3 regions of the Rhodococcus sp. MPR-R1B genome follow, and region 1 is predicted to be linked to each of the others. Evidence: riboswitches for the same ligand, from Rfam matches in the RefSeq annotation. Region 1 holds a riboswitch; each other region holds the start of a gene.
What was found. Region 1 has a riboswitch for S-adenosylmethionine ahead of AC1Q61_RS14030 (putative leader peptide). Riboswitches for the same ligand answer to the same signal wherever they lie in the genome.
Positions count from the first base shown of each region.

Region 1 (4,495 bases):
GATCGCGGTGCTGGTGAAGAAGGACAACGGCCTGATCAAGGCGATCAACGACGCGATCAACCACACGATCGAGAACGGCACGTACCAGCAGATCCTCGAGCGCTGGAACATCACCAGCGAAGCCGTCGACACATCCCTGATCAACCCGCCCGGCCTTCCGAAGACCAAGTGAGCTCTCGTCCATGAGTGAGATTCTCGATGTGATCGTCATCGGCGGAGGACTCGTCGGGTCCTCCGCCGCATGGCGGCTCGCGGCACGCGGACGTAGCGTAGTTCAGCTGGAACAGTTCGGGCCGAGTCACAAGCACGGTGCGTCGCACGGTACTTCGCGTATCTATCGGCAGGCGTACGACAATCACCTGTACACAGGTTTGGCGGCCGGCGCGCTGCCGCTGTGGCGGGAGTTGGAGACCACGACGGACGTCGGGTTCCTGGAACTCACCGGTGCCGTTGATCACGGCCTGCCGCAGGCAGTGCAGTCCAAGGCGAAGATACTTCGCGAGGCGGGCATCAAGGGTGAGATCCTCACTCCTGCCGAGGCGTCCGCCCGTTGGCCGGGGCTGCGATTCGACACCACGGTGCTCCATCATCCCGACGCAGGCCGGTTGCACGCGGACCGCGCCGTGACCGCTCTGAAGGCAGGAGCGGTGTTTGCGGGCGCCGAGGTCCGTCACGATGTTCGGGTGTTGGCACTCGCGCGGGCGTCCTACGGCGTGGACGTGGTGACGGACAGTGGAACGCTCGCAGCTCGTCAGGCCGTGATCGCGGCCGGTGCGTGGACTGCAGATCTGATCGCAGACAGCGGTCTCGGCTCCGAGATCGTATTGCCGACACTGCGCACGACACAGGAACAACCAGCACACTTCGCACCGCTCGATCCCGGAGTCGAGTGGCCGAGTTTCGTTCACCACACCGGCGCAGAATTGGAGACCGCGGGGATCTACGGGCTCGGTTCCGAGGACGGGATCAAGATCGGCGAACACGCGACCGGGCCGGTGGTGACTCCGCAGACCCGTGACTACACCCCTGACGTCGACGGAGAGCGGCGATTGGCCCAGTACGCCGAGTCGTGGTTGCCCGGCGTCGATTCCACCCGTGTCGAGTCGATCACGTGCCTGTACACGAGCACGCCGGACAGTAACTTCGTCATCGACCGAGTCGGCGCCGTCACGGTGGCGGCGGGATTCTCGGGGCACGGGTTCAAGTTCGGTCCGGCCTTGGGTGAACTTGTGGCGGACCTCGTCGACGGAACCACCCTCGCTCCGGAAGTTTTCAGGCTGGGGGAGCGTTGACCAGATTCATGGAGGAAAGTGTTGTGGCACTGGAGCTCGGTACTCGACAGCTTGAGGGTGTCGGAGCGGTAGAGGTCTATTCGGTATCGCAGGACGATCCCTTGGCAGCTCCACTGATCGCGGAGTTGGCACTCGAATACAGTTCGCGTTACGGCGGGACTCGCGAAGCGATGCTCGATGATCTCACGACGTATCCGGCAGAAGAATTTGCCTACCCGCAGGGTGCGCTTCTGGTGCTCACCCACGACGGTCTGCCGATCGCCGGTGGTGCGTTTCGTCAATTCGATTCCACCACTGCCGAACTGAAGAGAATCTGGACGTCGGTCGACTATCGGAAGCGCGGCCTCGGCAAGGCCGTCGTTCGCGAGTTGGAACGAGAGATCGAACTTCGTGGATACAACCGTGTGTTTCTCACGACGGGTCCTCGGCAGCCGGAGGCCGTCGCGCTGTATCTGTCCAGTGGATACACACCGCTTTACGACGCTTCACTCTCGCCCGAAGAGGTGGGCGTCCACCCGTTCGAGAAACAACTTCGGGTGCTCGAAAATGTGACTCGAGCAGCAATTCCTACCGACCGGGTTGACAACACCCGGGTTTGACCTCGTACACTTGCGAACGACCATCCAGAGCGACCGAGAGACCTGGCTCATTGAAGTCGCAGCAACCCCCCGAGTGATCGGGTGCGGGTGCTACCGCCAGGACCGATGGAGGAACACGAAATGAAGGCAGTCGAAGGCGGTTTCGATACCGCCTGGTCGCGTCGTCACGTAGACCTGTGCCGCACCGCGGGATCTTTCTGTACCAACTGACCTCTCGGTCAGTCATTCACACTCAGGCGAGTCGTCGACAAGTCTGTTTTCTCTTCTCTCACAAGTGATTCGTGCTCGATCGCCTTTTTCGTCTCAGGCGACGGGTGCGCTCTTCGGCATGCCTCTTTAGGAGTTCTTGGTGTCTTCGCCCTCATTCGGTGCCCGCAAACGCGCGACCGTAATCGCCGGTATCGGTGCTGTCTCGGTTCTCGGCACCGTCCTCGCCGGCTGCAGCAGCGGGAGTGACAGTGCTGCCGACGCAGGCCCCGCCCAGTCCGGCGGAACCCTTCGCTACGGTCTGTCGCAGGCGCCGACGTGCGCCGATCCGGCCCAGGCCGGCAGTAACCAGACCGTGTATGTCACTCGGACAGTGGTGGATTCGCTTACCGATCAAAATCCCGACACCGGAGAGATCACCCCGTGGCTCGCCAAGAGTTGGGAGATCAGCCCCGACGCCGCTAGCTTCACGTTCGTCCTTCGCGACGACGCCACCTTCAGTGACGGCACACCGGTGACGGCGGATTCGGTGAAGAAGACCTTCGACTCGGTCAAGAACCTGGGACCGAACGCGTCGTTGGCGAAGAGTTACCTGTCCTCGTACACCGGTACCGACGTCGTAGATGCTCACACGGCGAAGATCAATTTCTCCGGACCCAATGTTCAGTTCCTGCAAGCAACTTCGACGCCACAGCTCGGAATCCTCGCCGATTCCACCACCGCGCTGGCATCCGAGCAGCGCTGCCCCGGTGCAGCGGTGATCGCCTCCGGACCGTTCGTGTACACCGACTGGCAGCAGGACAAGAGCGTCAAGATCGCCAAGCGTGCGGGATACAACTGGGCCTCGGATGCGGTCGCGCATCAGGGCGAGGCGTACCTCGACGGCGTCGACTTCACGGTGGTTCCCGAATCCGGTGTGCGGGCGGGCAGCGTGGCCTCCGGCCAGCTCGATGCGGTCAGCGATGCGCTTCCGCAGGATGCGCCGCAAATCGAGGGCGCGGGTGGACGAATCCTCACAAGGCCGAACCCGGGTGTGAGCTTCTTCTTCCAGCCCAACGTCAGTCGCGGCGTTCTCGCTGATCAGGCTGTTCGTCAGGCCATCATTCCCGCGATCAACCGCCAAGAACTCGTCGACACCGTTCTGGATCCGTCGTTCTTCCCGGCCACGAGCCCGCTGGCTCACACCACTCCGCTCTACAGCGACGAATCCAGTGTCGTGACGTACGACGCCGACAAGTCGGCGAAACTCCTCGACGCGGCTGGTTGGAAGACCGGCAGCGACGGTATCCGCGAGAAGGACGGGCAGAAGCTCACTTTCAGCGTCACCTTCAGTCCGGTGTTCTCGGGTAACCAGGCCATCCTCGAGCTCGTGCAGCAGCAGCTCAAGAAGGTCGGCGTCGACCTGCAGCTCAACTTGGTCTCGAACGGTGAATGGACCGAGAAGGGAGTATCGGGTGATTACGATTCGCTGTATTACAACAGCACTCGCGCGGACGCCGACATCTTGCGGGCATCGTTCAGCACCGAAGGCCGCAACCTGAACCGTCGCGGCGCAGATCCGGAGCTCGACAAGGTACTCACAGACCAGCTTGCAGCCACGGACAACGGCCAACGCGGCGAACTGGTATCCACCGCACAGGAATTGATCCTCGACCGTGGACTCTCCATCCCCACCATCGAGCTCTCGCAGGCCATCGGCGCCGGATCGAGTGTGCAGGACCTGAACTTCGAAGCCTCCTCGCGCCTGCAGTTCTACGACGCATGGTTGTCGGGTAAGTAATCATGACTCGATACGTACTCACCCGACTGGGCCAGGCCGCAGTGGTTCTGTGGGCCGCCTTCACCATCTCGTTCGTGATTCTGTTCCTCCTGCCGAGTGATCCCGTCAGCATGGCTGCCGACTCGTCCGGTCAGGGTGTTGCAGTGGATCAGGCTGCGCTCGATCAGCTTCGGGCACGGTACGGCTTGGACCAGTCGGTGTGGGTGCAGTACTGGACGTCGCTGACGAATGCTCTTCGCGGCGATTTCGGTACGTCCATCTCCACCGGTCAGTCGGTGACGGATGCCATCTTCTCGGCGCTGCCGAGCACTCTGGTCTTGGCAACCACCGCTTTGGTTCTGGCCGTGTTGTTCGGAGTGGCGATCGCGTTCTTCGCTACCTACACCCGCAAGCGGTGGCTCGCGAATCTGTTGTTCTCGCTGCCGCCGCTGGGTGTGGCGGTGCCTACCTTCTGGGTTGGCCTGATTCTTCTGCAGCTGTTCTCGTTCCGTCTGCACATCTTCCCCGCTTTCGGAGACAAGGGATTCGCAACGGTGATTCTTCCGGCGATCACCTTGGCGATCCCGACCGGCGCGGTGATCGCGCAGGTGCTCACGACCAGCCTGCAGTCGACGCTA
Region 1 covers NZ_JBXAFO010000008.1:188,209-192,703, forward strand. The annotation lists gene AC1Q61_RS14015 (ABC transporter substrate-binding protein) at 1-172, shown strand, start outside; gene AC1Q61_RS14020 (FAD-dependent oxidoreductase) at 183-1,292, shown strand; gene AC1Q61_RS14025 (GNAT family N-acetyltransferase) at 1,301-1,891, shown strand; SAM riboswitch class I at 1,909-2,003, shown strand; gene AC1Q61_RS14030 (putative leader peptide) at 2,012-2,101, shown strand; gene AC1Q61_RS14035 (ABC transporter substrate-binding protein) at 2,241-3,878, shown strand; gene AC1Q61_RS14040 (ABC transporter permease) at 3,881-4,495, shown strand, end outside.

Region 2 (4,495 bases), on a different contig from region 1:
GACGCTTCTGGCACAGGTGGACGGTGCCGACGAATTACCGTCGCTGTTCCACCTGTACGCAGATGCAATCGGTGACGATCAGGATGCAAGCGTGCGCTGACGGGGCGGCAGTCCGAAACGCCCGAGAACCTCGTCGACTGCGGTGGACGGTGTGACAAGTCCGCGATCCTGAAGCCACGGAATGGTGCTGTCCACCAGATGCTCGAGCGTTCGAGGCAATGCGAGAGGCAGCAACGTAACGCCGTCGGCGACCTCCGCAGCTCGGATATCGGCGATCAAACTGCCGAGACCGGAAGGCGTTCCGACGTAATGAAGCGAAACGGGAACCCGCGGCGAGGTCAACGCGCTGTCCAACTGCGCAAGCTCCTTACGAGCGGAGCGAGCCTCCGGCGCGATCAGAATCTCGAGATCGACCAGCACTGCGACGCTGTCGGGATCGCGTCCTTCTTCGGCGACGGCAGCGCGTATCCGTGCGCGTTCGAGCTGTGCCTCACGCAGATCCGCAGCGCGAATCCGAACCACATTGGTAGGGAATGAAGCCAAATCGAGAGCCTTTTCACCCTCGGTGAGGTCCACCCAGTAGTCGCCGCCGATGATGGGCAGGTTGCCGGGTGCGCCCTCAGCGGCCGGATGGTGACCGGATCCGGTCAACTCGACCGCTACGTGCAGAGAATGCGAAGCGAGTGAAGACATGTGAGACCTCCGAAAATCAGAAAAGTATGGGATGAGCGAGACGAATCGTCAGCTCGAACACATTCCTGAAGAGGTGCGGCACAGATCGACATGGCGACGGCACCACTGACCGAGAGTGATGCTCACTCTCGAAGGGGTGGCGGGAAAATCCGCTGGTGCCATGGCTGCCATGCTAGTTGTCCGTTCGAGTTTTCGGGGACCGAGCTCAGCTCAGACGCACTCGGCTGCGCCGGCATTGTCGTCTGCGGCTCCGAGGAAGGGGCGGGTCTCGGGCACAGGGTTCCACGCACCTGCCGTCTTCGCGTACTTCCAATCACGCTGATTCGAAACCAGGATGTTCACGGCGTCGACCAACCGCGTCACGTCGTCCGAGCTGCTACCGAGGCCGAGGCTGGCGCGAACTGCACCGCCGGAGAGGCCGAGGCGCGCGAGAACCGGATGTGCGCAGAAGCGACCGTCGCGAACTCCGATGCCGTGCTCGGCGGAGAGGAATGCGGCGATCTCGCCCGCTTCGAATCCGTCGACGGTGAAGGTGACGATTCCGACGGCGTCGGGAGCGTCGTTCCACAGTCGCACGAGTGAGACGCCCTCGATGGCGGACAAGCCGTCAGTGAGCTGGGCGGTGAGCGCCTTCTCATGCTCGGCGATCACGTCGAAGTCCAGGGCGTGCAGGGTTTCGCAGGCGGTCGCGATGGCTGCCGCACCGAGCACGTTGGGGGAACCCGCCTCGTGGCGTGCGGGCGCGCAAGCCCACTCGGTGGATTCGATGGTCACCTCACGCACGGCGCCGCCGCCGGCGAGGTACGGCTGAGCTTCGTCGAGCCAGTCACGGCGGCCGACGAGAACGCCGGCGCCGAAGGGCGCGTACAGCTTGTGGCCCGAGAACGCTACGTAGTCGACGCCGCATTCCTGCAGGTCGATGCGACGGTGGGGAGCCAACTGAGCAGCGTCGACGAGGATACGTGCGCCGCAACGGTGAGCGATGTCAGCCAAACGTGCAATCGGCAGGATCTCACCGGTCACGTTGGAGGCCCCGGTGATTGCGAGCAGCGCGGCAGGCTTGGTGCACAGTTCACCGATCAGACGCTCGATCGTTTCTTCGATGGTGTCTGCGGCGGTGACGATACGAGCGTCGTTCCACGGCAACAGGTTTGCGTGATGCTCGACGTCGAGGACGACGGTGCTGCCGGGGACGCACTGCGCAAGCAGGTTCAGCGAATCGGTGGTGTTCCGGGTGAAGACGACAACCTGATCGTCGGCACAGTTCACGAAACGAGCAACGGATTCACGAGCGTTCTCGTAGGTGAGCGTGGAGATCCGGGACGCGTAGCCGGCACCGCGGTGGACGCTGGCGTACGTGGGCAACAATTCGGCGATACGGTCGGTGACCTGGGCCAATGCCGGCGCGCTGGCCGCGTAGTCGAAGTTGGCGTAGGAGCATTCGCCGCCCTGAACCAATGGAACCTGCAGGTCGGCACCCGAAACCTTGGCAATCGCGGTGGTGTAGCAGGTGTCGGCACTCAATACAGCAGTCATCGAAGACAATCCTCACGTTCAAGGACTCGTTCGTCGGGAGATGGCCCCGGAAGAGTCCGCGCTTGCCGCATTCGTTTTCGAACGCAGCCGGGTCGTCACCCGGAGCACCCCACCGCGGAGGAGGGTTGCCGACCAGCAAGCCGGGGCTGAACACTGGTACTCGTGACCTGGCAACGAGGATGGCAGGAACCTCCCGCGCTTGTCAAGACGAAGCTGCGAAGACCGTCGTCACGGCGCGATCGTCCGGCAGGCGAGGTGGAGCGCAAGCCTGGTTTCCGGATCGGCCAGATCGACCGAGAGAAGGCGCTGAATTCTATCGATCCGACTCGATACCGTGTTGCGGTGCAAGCCCATTCGGGTTGCGGTGTGAGCCAGAGACGATTCTTCGTCGAGGTACGTCGACAGAGTCTCGAGCAACTCTCCATTGGAATCGCGTAGCGGTGCGAGCAATGCCGCAGCCGCAGGCTGGAAGGTGTCGGTTCGCGTCCACGCCAGCAGCAACTGCGCCAGCCCGAGGCGGTCCACGTGCAGGAATCGACCTGTTTGAGATCGGGAACCGGCGAGCCGAGCGGCATCCCCGGCCTCCGACAGGGACGAACCGATTCCAGCCGGACCGTCGTGTGCGCGTCCCACACCTACCCAGGTCTCCATCGTGGGTTCCAACCTCGCCTGAGCTGCACGGATGCACTCGGCGATCCTGGTGATCGCCTCCGGTCGCGGCTCGCCTGGCAGAGTCGTCCACGCCGCCCAGCCGTCAGCCTGTTCCACGACATTGGCGTCGATTCCCTCGGCGGCGAGAGCATCTGCAACCTCGCTGCGTCTTGCCACCAGGTCGACCTCACCGACCGCCAGGACTTTGATGCCGATGTGCCATCCGTCCAGCATCCAACCCGCGTCGAGTGCGCGCCGGAGCAGTCCGGGTGTGGCGTCTGCTGACGTGTCGATCAGTTCACCGAGCAACGCGCTACGCCGGCGCGCTTCACGCTCGTCGACCATGCGCGCAACGGCCAGTCGGTGCCCGGCAGCCAACGAGGCCACGTCGAGAACCACTGAGAGAGAAGCCTCTTCGACGCTTTGACGCACCGGGAGCAGCACCGCCAGCCAGGGCTCTCGGGCTGCGCCGGACATCACCGGGCACGCAATCAGGACCCCGCCGGAGTCCAATTCGACCGTGGTGGGCGCCCCGCGACCCGACAACATACCGGCAGCTGCTCGATCAGCGTCTGACAACAGGTCGGCGCCGGTCATCGGACGTCCGGACGTGTCCAGGAGAAAGAATGAACGCTGAAAGGTGTTCAGTAGCACCGACAGAAGATTCTCGACGCTTCCTCCGGCTCGTTGGCCCGCGTGTGTCGCCCGCAGTACTGCGTCGGCCATCACCGCCCGCGAATTCGAGAGAAGATCACGAAGATCCACGCTGAACTGCCACGGGTCGGATACTCCGAGCACCACCAGTCCGAGCCGATCGGCAAGCAACGAGAGATTCGCATCCTCCGCCGCAGTGCTGTGCACAGCGACCACCTGGCAGCCGGTCGCCGCTGTGCGCCGAAGGAGAGCGTCGAATCTCCACTCCCCGATGTCGATTCGATCGAGAATCACCAGAACTGATCCTGAACTCGCCGCATCCGACACGGCCTCGGCCGACTGTGCCGATTCCCCGGTGAGTGCTCCCACTGTCGTCACGACGGGATCACCCTCCCCGGCCAGTCGATACAGCCCGACAAAGGCCGGGTTGTTCAGCAACGCCGAAACACTCGCGCTCATCGCGCCTCCATCAGCACTGCGTCGTGGTCGATCCCGAATGCCCGCGGGCCGACAACTTTCAATCTGCCCACTTCTTCCGCCCACCACTGTGGACCGGGAAGAACCAACACGGCCACATCGTGCCCCTGGTGCACGGATTCACACGAGACGAAGGCGCCGGTCCGCACGTCGAGCAACGTCACGATGTCCGGGCACGTTGCAATCATCTCGCCGTCCAACGCGACGGTCAGGAACTCACTCTCGAATTCGACTCGTATCACCGCGGAATCGTGTTCGAGAATCACGCTGCCCCGACGATCGCCGGTGTCCGGACGACTACGACGGACCGCACGCACCCGGCCAGTCCCCATTACCAGGGCCCCGGAGCTCTCCGCGATCTCCTGCCAACTGCCCAGGGCCCCGATGTGCTGACCCAGTTCGTGTGCTCGGGAGAGAGTTCCCGGAATGCACGCCTCCTGCACCGTCCGCGCATCGATCGACGCGATCGCCAGAGCGCCCCAAC
Region 2 covers NZ_JBXAFO010000022.1:25,301-29,795, reverse strand. The annotation lists gene AC1Q61_RS24825 (DNA-binding transcriptional regulator) at 1-100, shown strand, start outside; gene AC1Q61_RS24820 (LLM class oxidoreductase) at 79-693, opposite strand; gene AC1Q61_RS24815 (aminotransferase class V-fold PLP-dependent enzyme) at 904-2,229, opposite strand; SAM riboswitch class IV at 2,283-2,397, opposite strand; gene AC1Q61_RS24810 (PucR family transcriptional regulator) at 2,458-3,993, opposite strand; gene AC1Q61_RS24805 (DUF917 domain-containing protein) at 3,990-4,495, opposite strand, start outside.
Region 2: another riboswitch for S-adenosylmethionine. It lies ahead of AC1Q61_RS24815 (aminotransferase class V-fold PLP-dependent enzyme); the one in region 1 lies ahead of AC1Q61_RS14030 (putative leader peptide).

Region 3 (4,495 bases), on a different contig from region 1:
GTGGTGAAACCCGCAGCTACGCAGACGACGATTTCCCAGCGGACGGCCGAACCGAGCTTGGTGGATTCGGCCGTCGCTGTGACTGTGTGGGACAGGACCCGTTACCCCGCAGCTTCAGACGTGGCCCGACGCGTGAGCGGCGGTCGCAACCCCAAGTGCTCTCGCAGCGTCGACGTGGAGTACTCGGTGCGGTACGCCCCACGCTCCTGCAGTTCCGGGATCAACCAGTCGACGATCTCGTCGAGCCCGGTCGGCACCAGGTACGGCGAGATGTTGAAGCCGTCCGAAGCTCCATTGCGCACCCAATGGACCAACTGATCTGCGACCTGCCCCGGAGTGCCCGCAAAACCCGAACGCTGCGAGGTCTCGATAGCGACCTGACGTAGGGACAGATTCTTTGCCTCGGCAAGAGCACGCCATTCACGTGCGATCGCAATGGGGTCGTTGCCGTCCCGCGCGGAACCGCGCGTCTCCGAAACCGGGCGGGCAACCGGATCTTGCTCGGGGAGTGGACCGTCGGGGTCTCGATCGGAAAGGTCCTTACCCCACACCAGTCCGACGAGAGAGAGGGCAGTCTGACCGGTGAACTGGCCTTCGAGGACCCACCGTGCCTTCTCCTCGACTTCGGACTCGTTCTCCGCCAACACGATCTGCGTGCTGGGCAAGATCTTGACGTCGTCCTCCGGTCGCCCGGCTTTACGCAACCGAGCCCGAATGTCGTCGGCGAAGTCGAGCGCGCCGTCGAAATGAGTCCCGTGTCGCGAGAAGATGACGTCGGCATGGGTCGCCGCGAAATCGCGTCCACTCGGAGAATCACCCGCTTGGAAGATGACCGGATGCCCCTGGCGGCTTCGGGGAAGCGTCGGCGTCACGGAGATGTCGAACTGTGAAGTCTGCCTGCGCACGGCGCCGACGGCGCCCGGAGTAGACCAGTTCTCGGACGTACGAGAATCCGAGATCGCGTCGTCGGCCCACGAATCCCACAGTGCCCGCGCGGTTTCGATGAACTGCCCGGCACGCTCGTAGCGCAGGGAGTGGTCGAGGAAACCACCGCGACGGAAGTTCTCTCCCGTCCACGCGTTGTCGGTGGTCACCGCATTCCAGCCGGCCCGTCCGTCGGAAAGTAGGTCGAGGCCGGAGAGTCGACGCGCAAGGTCGGCCGGTTCGTTGTACGTGGTGTTCTGTGTCGCGACCAACCCGATCTTGTCGGTGATACCGGCGAGGGCGGCCAACTGCGCAATGGCGTCGGGGCGGCCGGCGATATCCAGATCGAGAATCTTGCCGTTCTGTTCCCGAAGCCGCAGGCCTTCACCGAGGAAGAAGGCGTCGAACAGACCTCGCTCGGCGGTGAGTACCAACCGCCGAAACGTCTCGAAGTCGATCTGGGATCCGCTCGCGGAATCGGACCAGATGGTGGTGTGGTTGACCCCCTGGAAGAAGACGCCGAAGTGAACGTGAGCGTCGGGTCGAGGTACGGCGGAGCGTGATGCAGTCATGGCCGAAATATCCTTAGCGCGAAGTCAAGTCAGGAGGAGTGGGCGAATCGATTTGCGGGCCGCTGCAGACCGAGGTTGTCCCTCAGGGTCGATCCCGGAACCGGGCGTCGCGTCAACCCGGCCTTGGACAGCGTCGGAAGCACGAATTTGGCCAGCACCGGAAGGTCCTCGTCGATCACGAGAGCATGGAAATGAACACCGTCGAGGTGTCCCGCCAATTCCTTCAGAACCACGGCCGCTTCCCCCGGATCTGCAGCCAGGAGCAGTCGGCCGGTGACGACGGCATTCCCGTACGAGTTCAGCTCGGTCCTCCGCTGCGCCGCAGACAGATTCGGCGTATCGAATGCCACATCGACCTCGGCGACCACCAATGACGCGCCCTCATCGCGCGCCTTGGCAGCCGACTGTGCAATGGTCTCCACCGAATCACCGGAAACGAGAACAACATCCGGCTGGCGTGGATCGATTTCGCCGTAGCGGCCGAACACCACCAACTGGCCTTGAGGCGGCCGCGGAACGATTGCGGGCCCCTTCACCGAGAACGTGTCGCCCTCGAAATTGACGTAATGCAGACGATCACGCTCGAGGAAACGCCCACTGAGATAGTCACGAACGACGGCGTCGTCCTCCCACGAGTCCCAGAGATCGGTCACAACGGTGACCGAATCCCGCTGCTCTTGCTGACGCGCCGACTCCGTTGTTACCGGAGCCCTCCCCCACGCCCTCGCCGCGGCATCGTCTTCGACCGGAACAGCAAGCCAGCCGCCACGCCCACGCGAGGAGTAGTCCAACGTCGCCAATTGCGAGGACGTATGAAACGGTTCGGCGTACGTGGTCCCGACGACGGGGACCAGCCCGATCGTGCTGGTTGTCGCCGCCACGTACGACGCCCTCGAGACGGCATCGATGCGGCCGACGACGTCACCACTCGGGGGGAGGATGGAATCGTCGAACGTCGCGAACGTGAAGCCGGCATTCTCGGCAGCCGCGACGCGATCGCGCACGGCTTTGCCCGTGAGCAGCTGGTCCGGGCGGTGTGAGCTTCGGCGCCAGGCAGCGGGGTGAGTGCCCTCGCCGTCCAGTTCGATACCCACGGCAAATACAGTCATGTGTCCTCCATCGGTCCTGGCGGTAGCACCCACACTGCGGTTAGGTAGCGGGTTGCTGCGGCATCATCGAGCCAGGTCTCTCAGCCACTCTGGATGGTGGATGCAATCTATGCGGGCCACGCTGGGCAAGTCAAATCACGCTTGTCGAATCATATTGACCTACAACATATTTCAATACAATCATCCTGATCGAAAGGGTTGCGCAACGCTAGCCGACGTAGACACGAAAGAGCCCCGCCCGACTCGCGTCGGACGGAGCTCTCGGTGTGCGCTGGAACGCTACTTCGCGCCCATCCATGCCTGATCGAACAGCATGATGCCGGTTGCAGTCGGAACCACACCGTGCACGTTCTTCTGCCAAGCCCAGAACGACGTGAGCCCGCCGATCGGCGCCGATGGAACCGTCTCGTTCCACAGCGTCTGAATTTTGCCGATGATCGCCAGGGTCGACGAATTGTCCTTGGCCTGTTGTAGATCTGCGATCAGCTGATCCATCGCCGGGTTCGCATATCCAGCAGTATTCGCCATCGAGGTGCTGTTGGTCGTGGAGAACAATCCGAGATCGAGAATCGACTCGTACATTCCGATGCCCGCGTGCGCGAGGTCGAAATCGTGCTTGACGTAGACGTTCTGCACGATGTCGCCGGCGTTGTTGGCCAAGATCAAGTTCACCTCGAACCCGACGGCCTGCAACAGTGACTGCACGGCGAGGCCGATCGCGTGGTCCTTGGGCTCACTGAGCGCGACGTAGTCGAGGCTGCCGTCGTATCCGTCTGCCTTCGCCTGATTCAGAAGCTCCTTGGCCTTTTCGGGGTCGTAGGCAATACCCGGTGTGTCTACATGCCATTGAGACGTCGGACCGAACAACTCCGAGCCCGGCAGTCCCTCACCGTTTTCCACTCGCTGATCGATCAACGTGGTGTCCAGCGCGTAGCCGATGGCCTGGCGAACGCGAACATCCGAGCCCGGTCGGCCCTCACGGTTGTTGATAATCTCGGCACTACCGGCATTGAGCACGTCGATGTAGCCGGGGTAGCCAGCGGACTTGGCGGAATTGATCGCCGACGTGAGGCCGCGAATGTAGGCGACATCGAGCTGACCGCTGTTCAATGATTCGAGATTGGCCTGCGGACCGTTGAGCGCAACCATCCGCAACTTGTCCAGCTTGGGGGCGCCGCCGTAGTAGGACGGGTTGGCCTTGAAGATTCGCTCGACGCTCGGTGTGAAGACATCTTCGGTGAAGGGTCCGGCTCCGATGGCGGTGAACTTGTCGCCCTGCTGCGAACTCGGGGCGACGATCATCCCGTGCCCGAGAGCGAGCATCGACGGAAAACGCATCCACGGCGTCTTCAGCTTGAATTCCACTGTCGTCGGACCGCTTGCCTGCGCCGATTCCACCGAAGCCAGCCACAGTTCGGCGCCATTGCCCTTGCCCGCGTTGTACCGATCGATGCTCGCGATCACGGCGTTGGCGTCGAGGGTGGTGCCGTCACTGAACTTCACACCGTCGCGAAGTTTCAGCGTCCAGGTGGCTCCGTCGTCAGCTGTCTCGAGCGATTCAGCCAACTTGGGCTCGAACTCGCCGCTCGCAGTGTCGTAACTCATCAGGACGTCGTACACAGCAGCGAAGGCCTCACCGCCGGAACCGCCGCGCGCGGCCGTCTTCGTCGGGTCGAGTGAGGGAACGAGCACCTGTACGCCGTACGTCATGGTCCCGCCGGCCACCGCAGTTCCCGGATCAGGCTGCTCGTTGACCATGCCGGTCACGACGTCCGCCGACGCGGTCGTCGTATCGGTCCCGCTGTCGTCACCATTGCTCGCGCAGCCCACCAATAGAACCCCGGTACCGAACAATGCGACGGTGACCCGGCTGACTTTCCCGATGCGCCA
Region 3 covers NZ_JBXAFO010000002.1:130,833-135,327, reverse strand. The annotation lists gene AC1Q61_RS03375 (MFS transporter) at 1-32, opposite strand, end outside; gene AC1Q61_RS03370 (NtaA/DmoA family FMN-dependent monooxygenase) at 102-1,496, opposite strand; gene AC1Q61_RS03365 (LLM class flavin-dependent oxidoreductase) at 1,526-2,605, opposite strand; SAM riboswitch class I at 2,610-2,705, opposite strand; gene AC1Q61_RS03360 (ABC transporter substrate-binding protein) at 2,885-4,495, opposite strand, start outside.
Region 3: another riboswitch for S-adenosylmethionine. It lies ahead of AC1Q61_RS03365 (LLM class flavin-dependent oxidoreductase); the one in region 1 lies ahead of AC1Q61_RS14030 (putative leader peptide).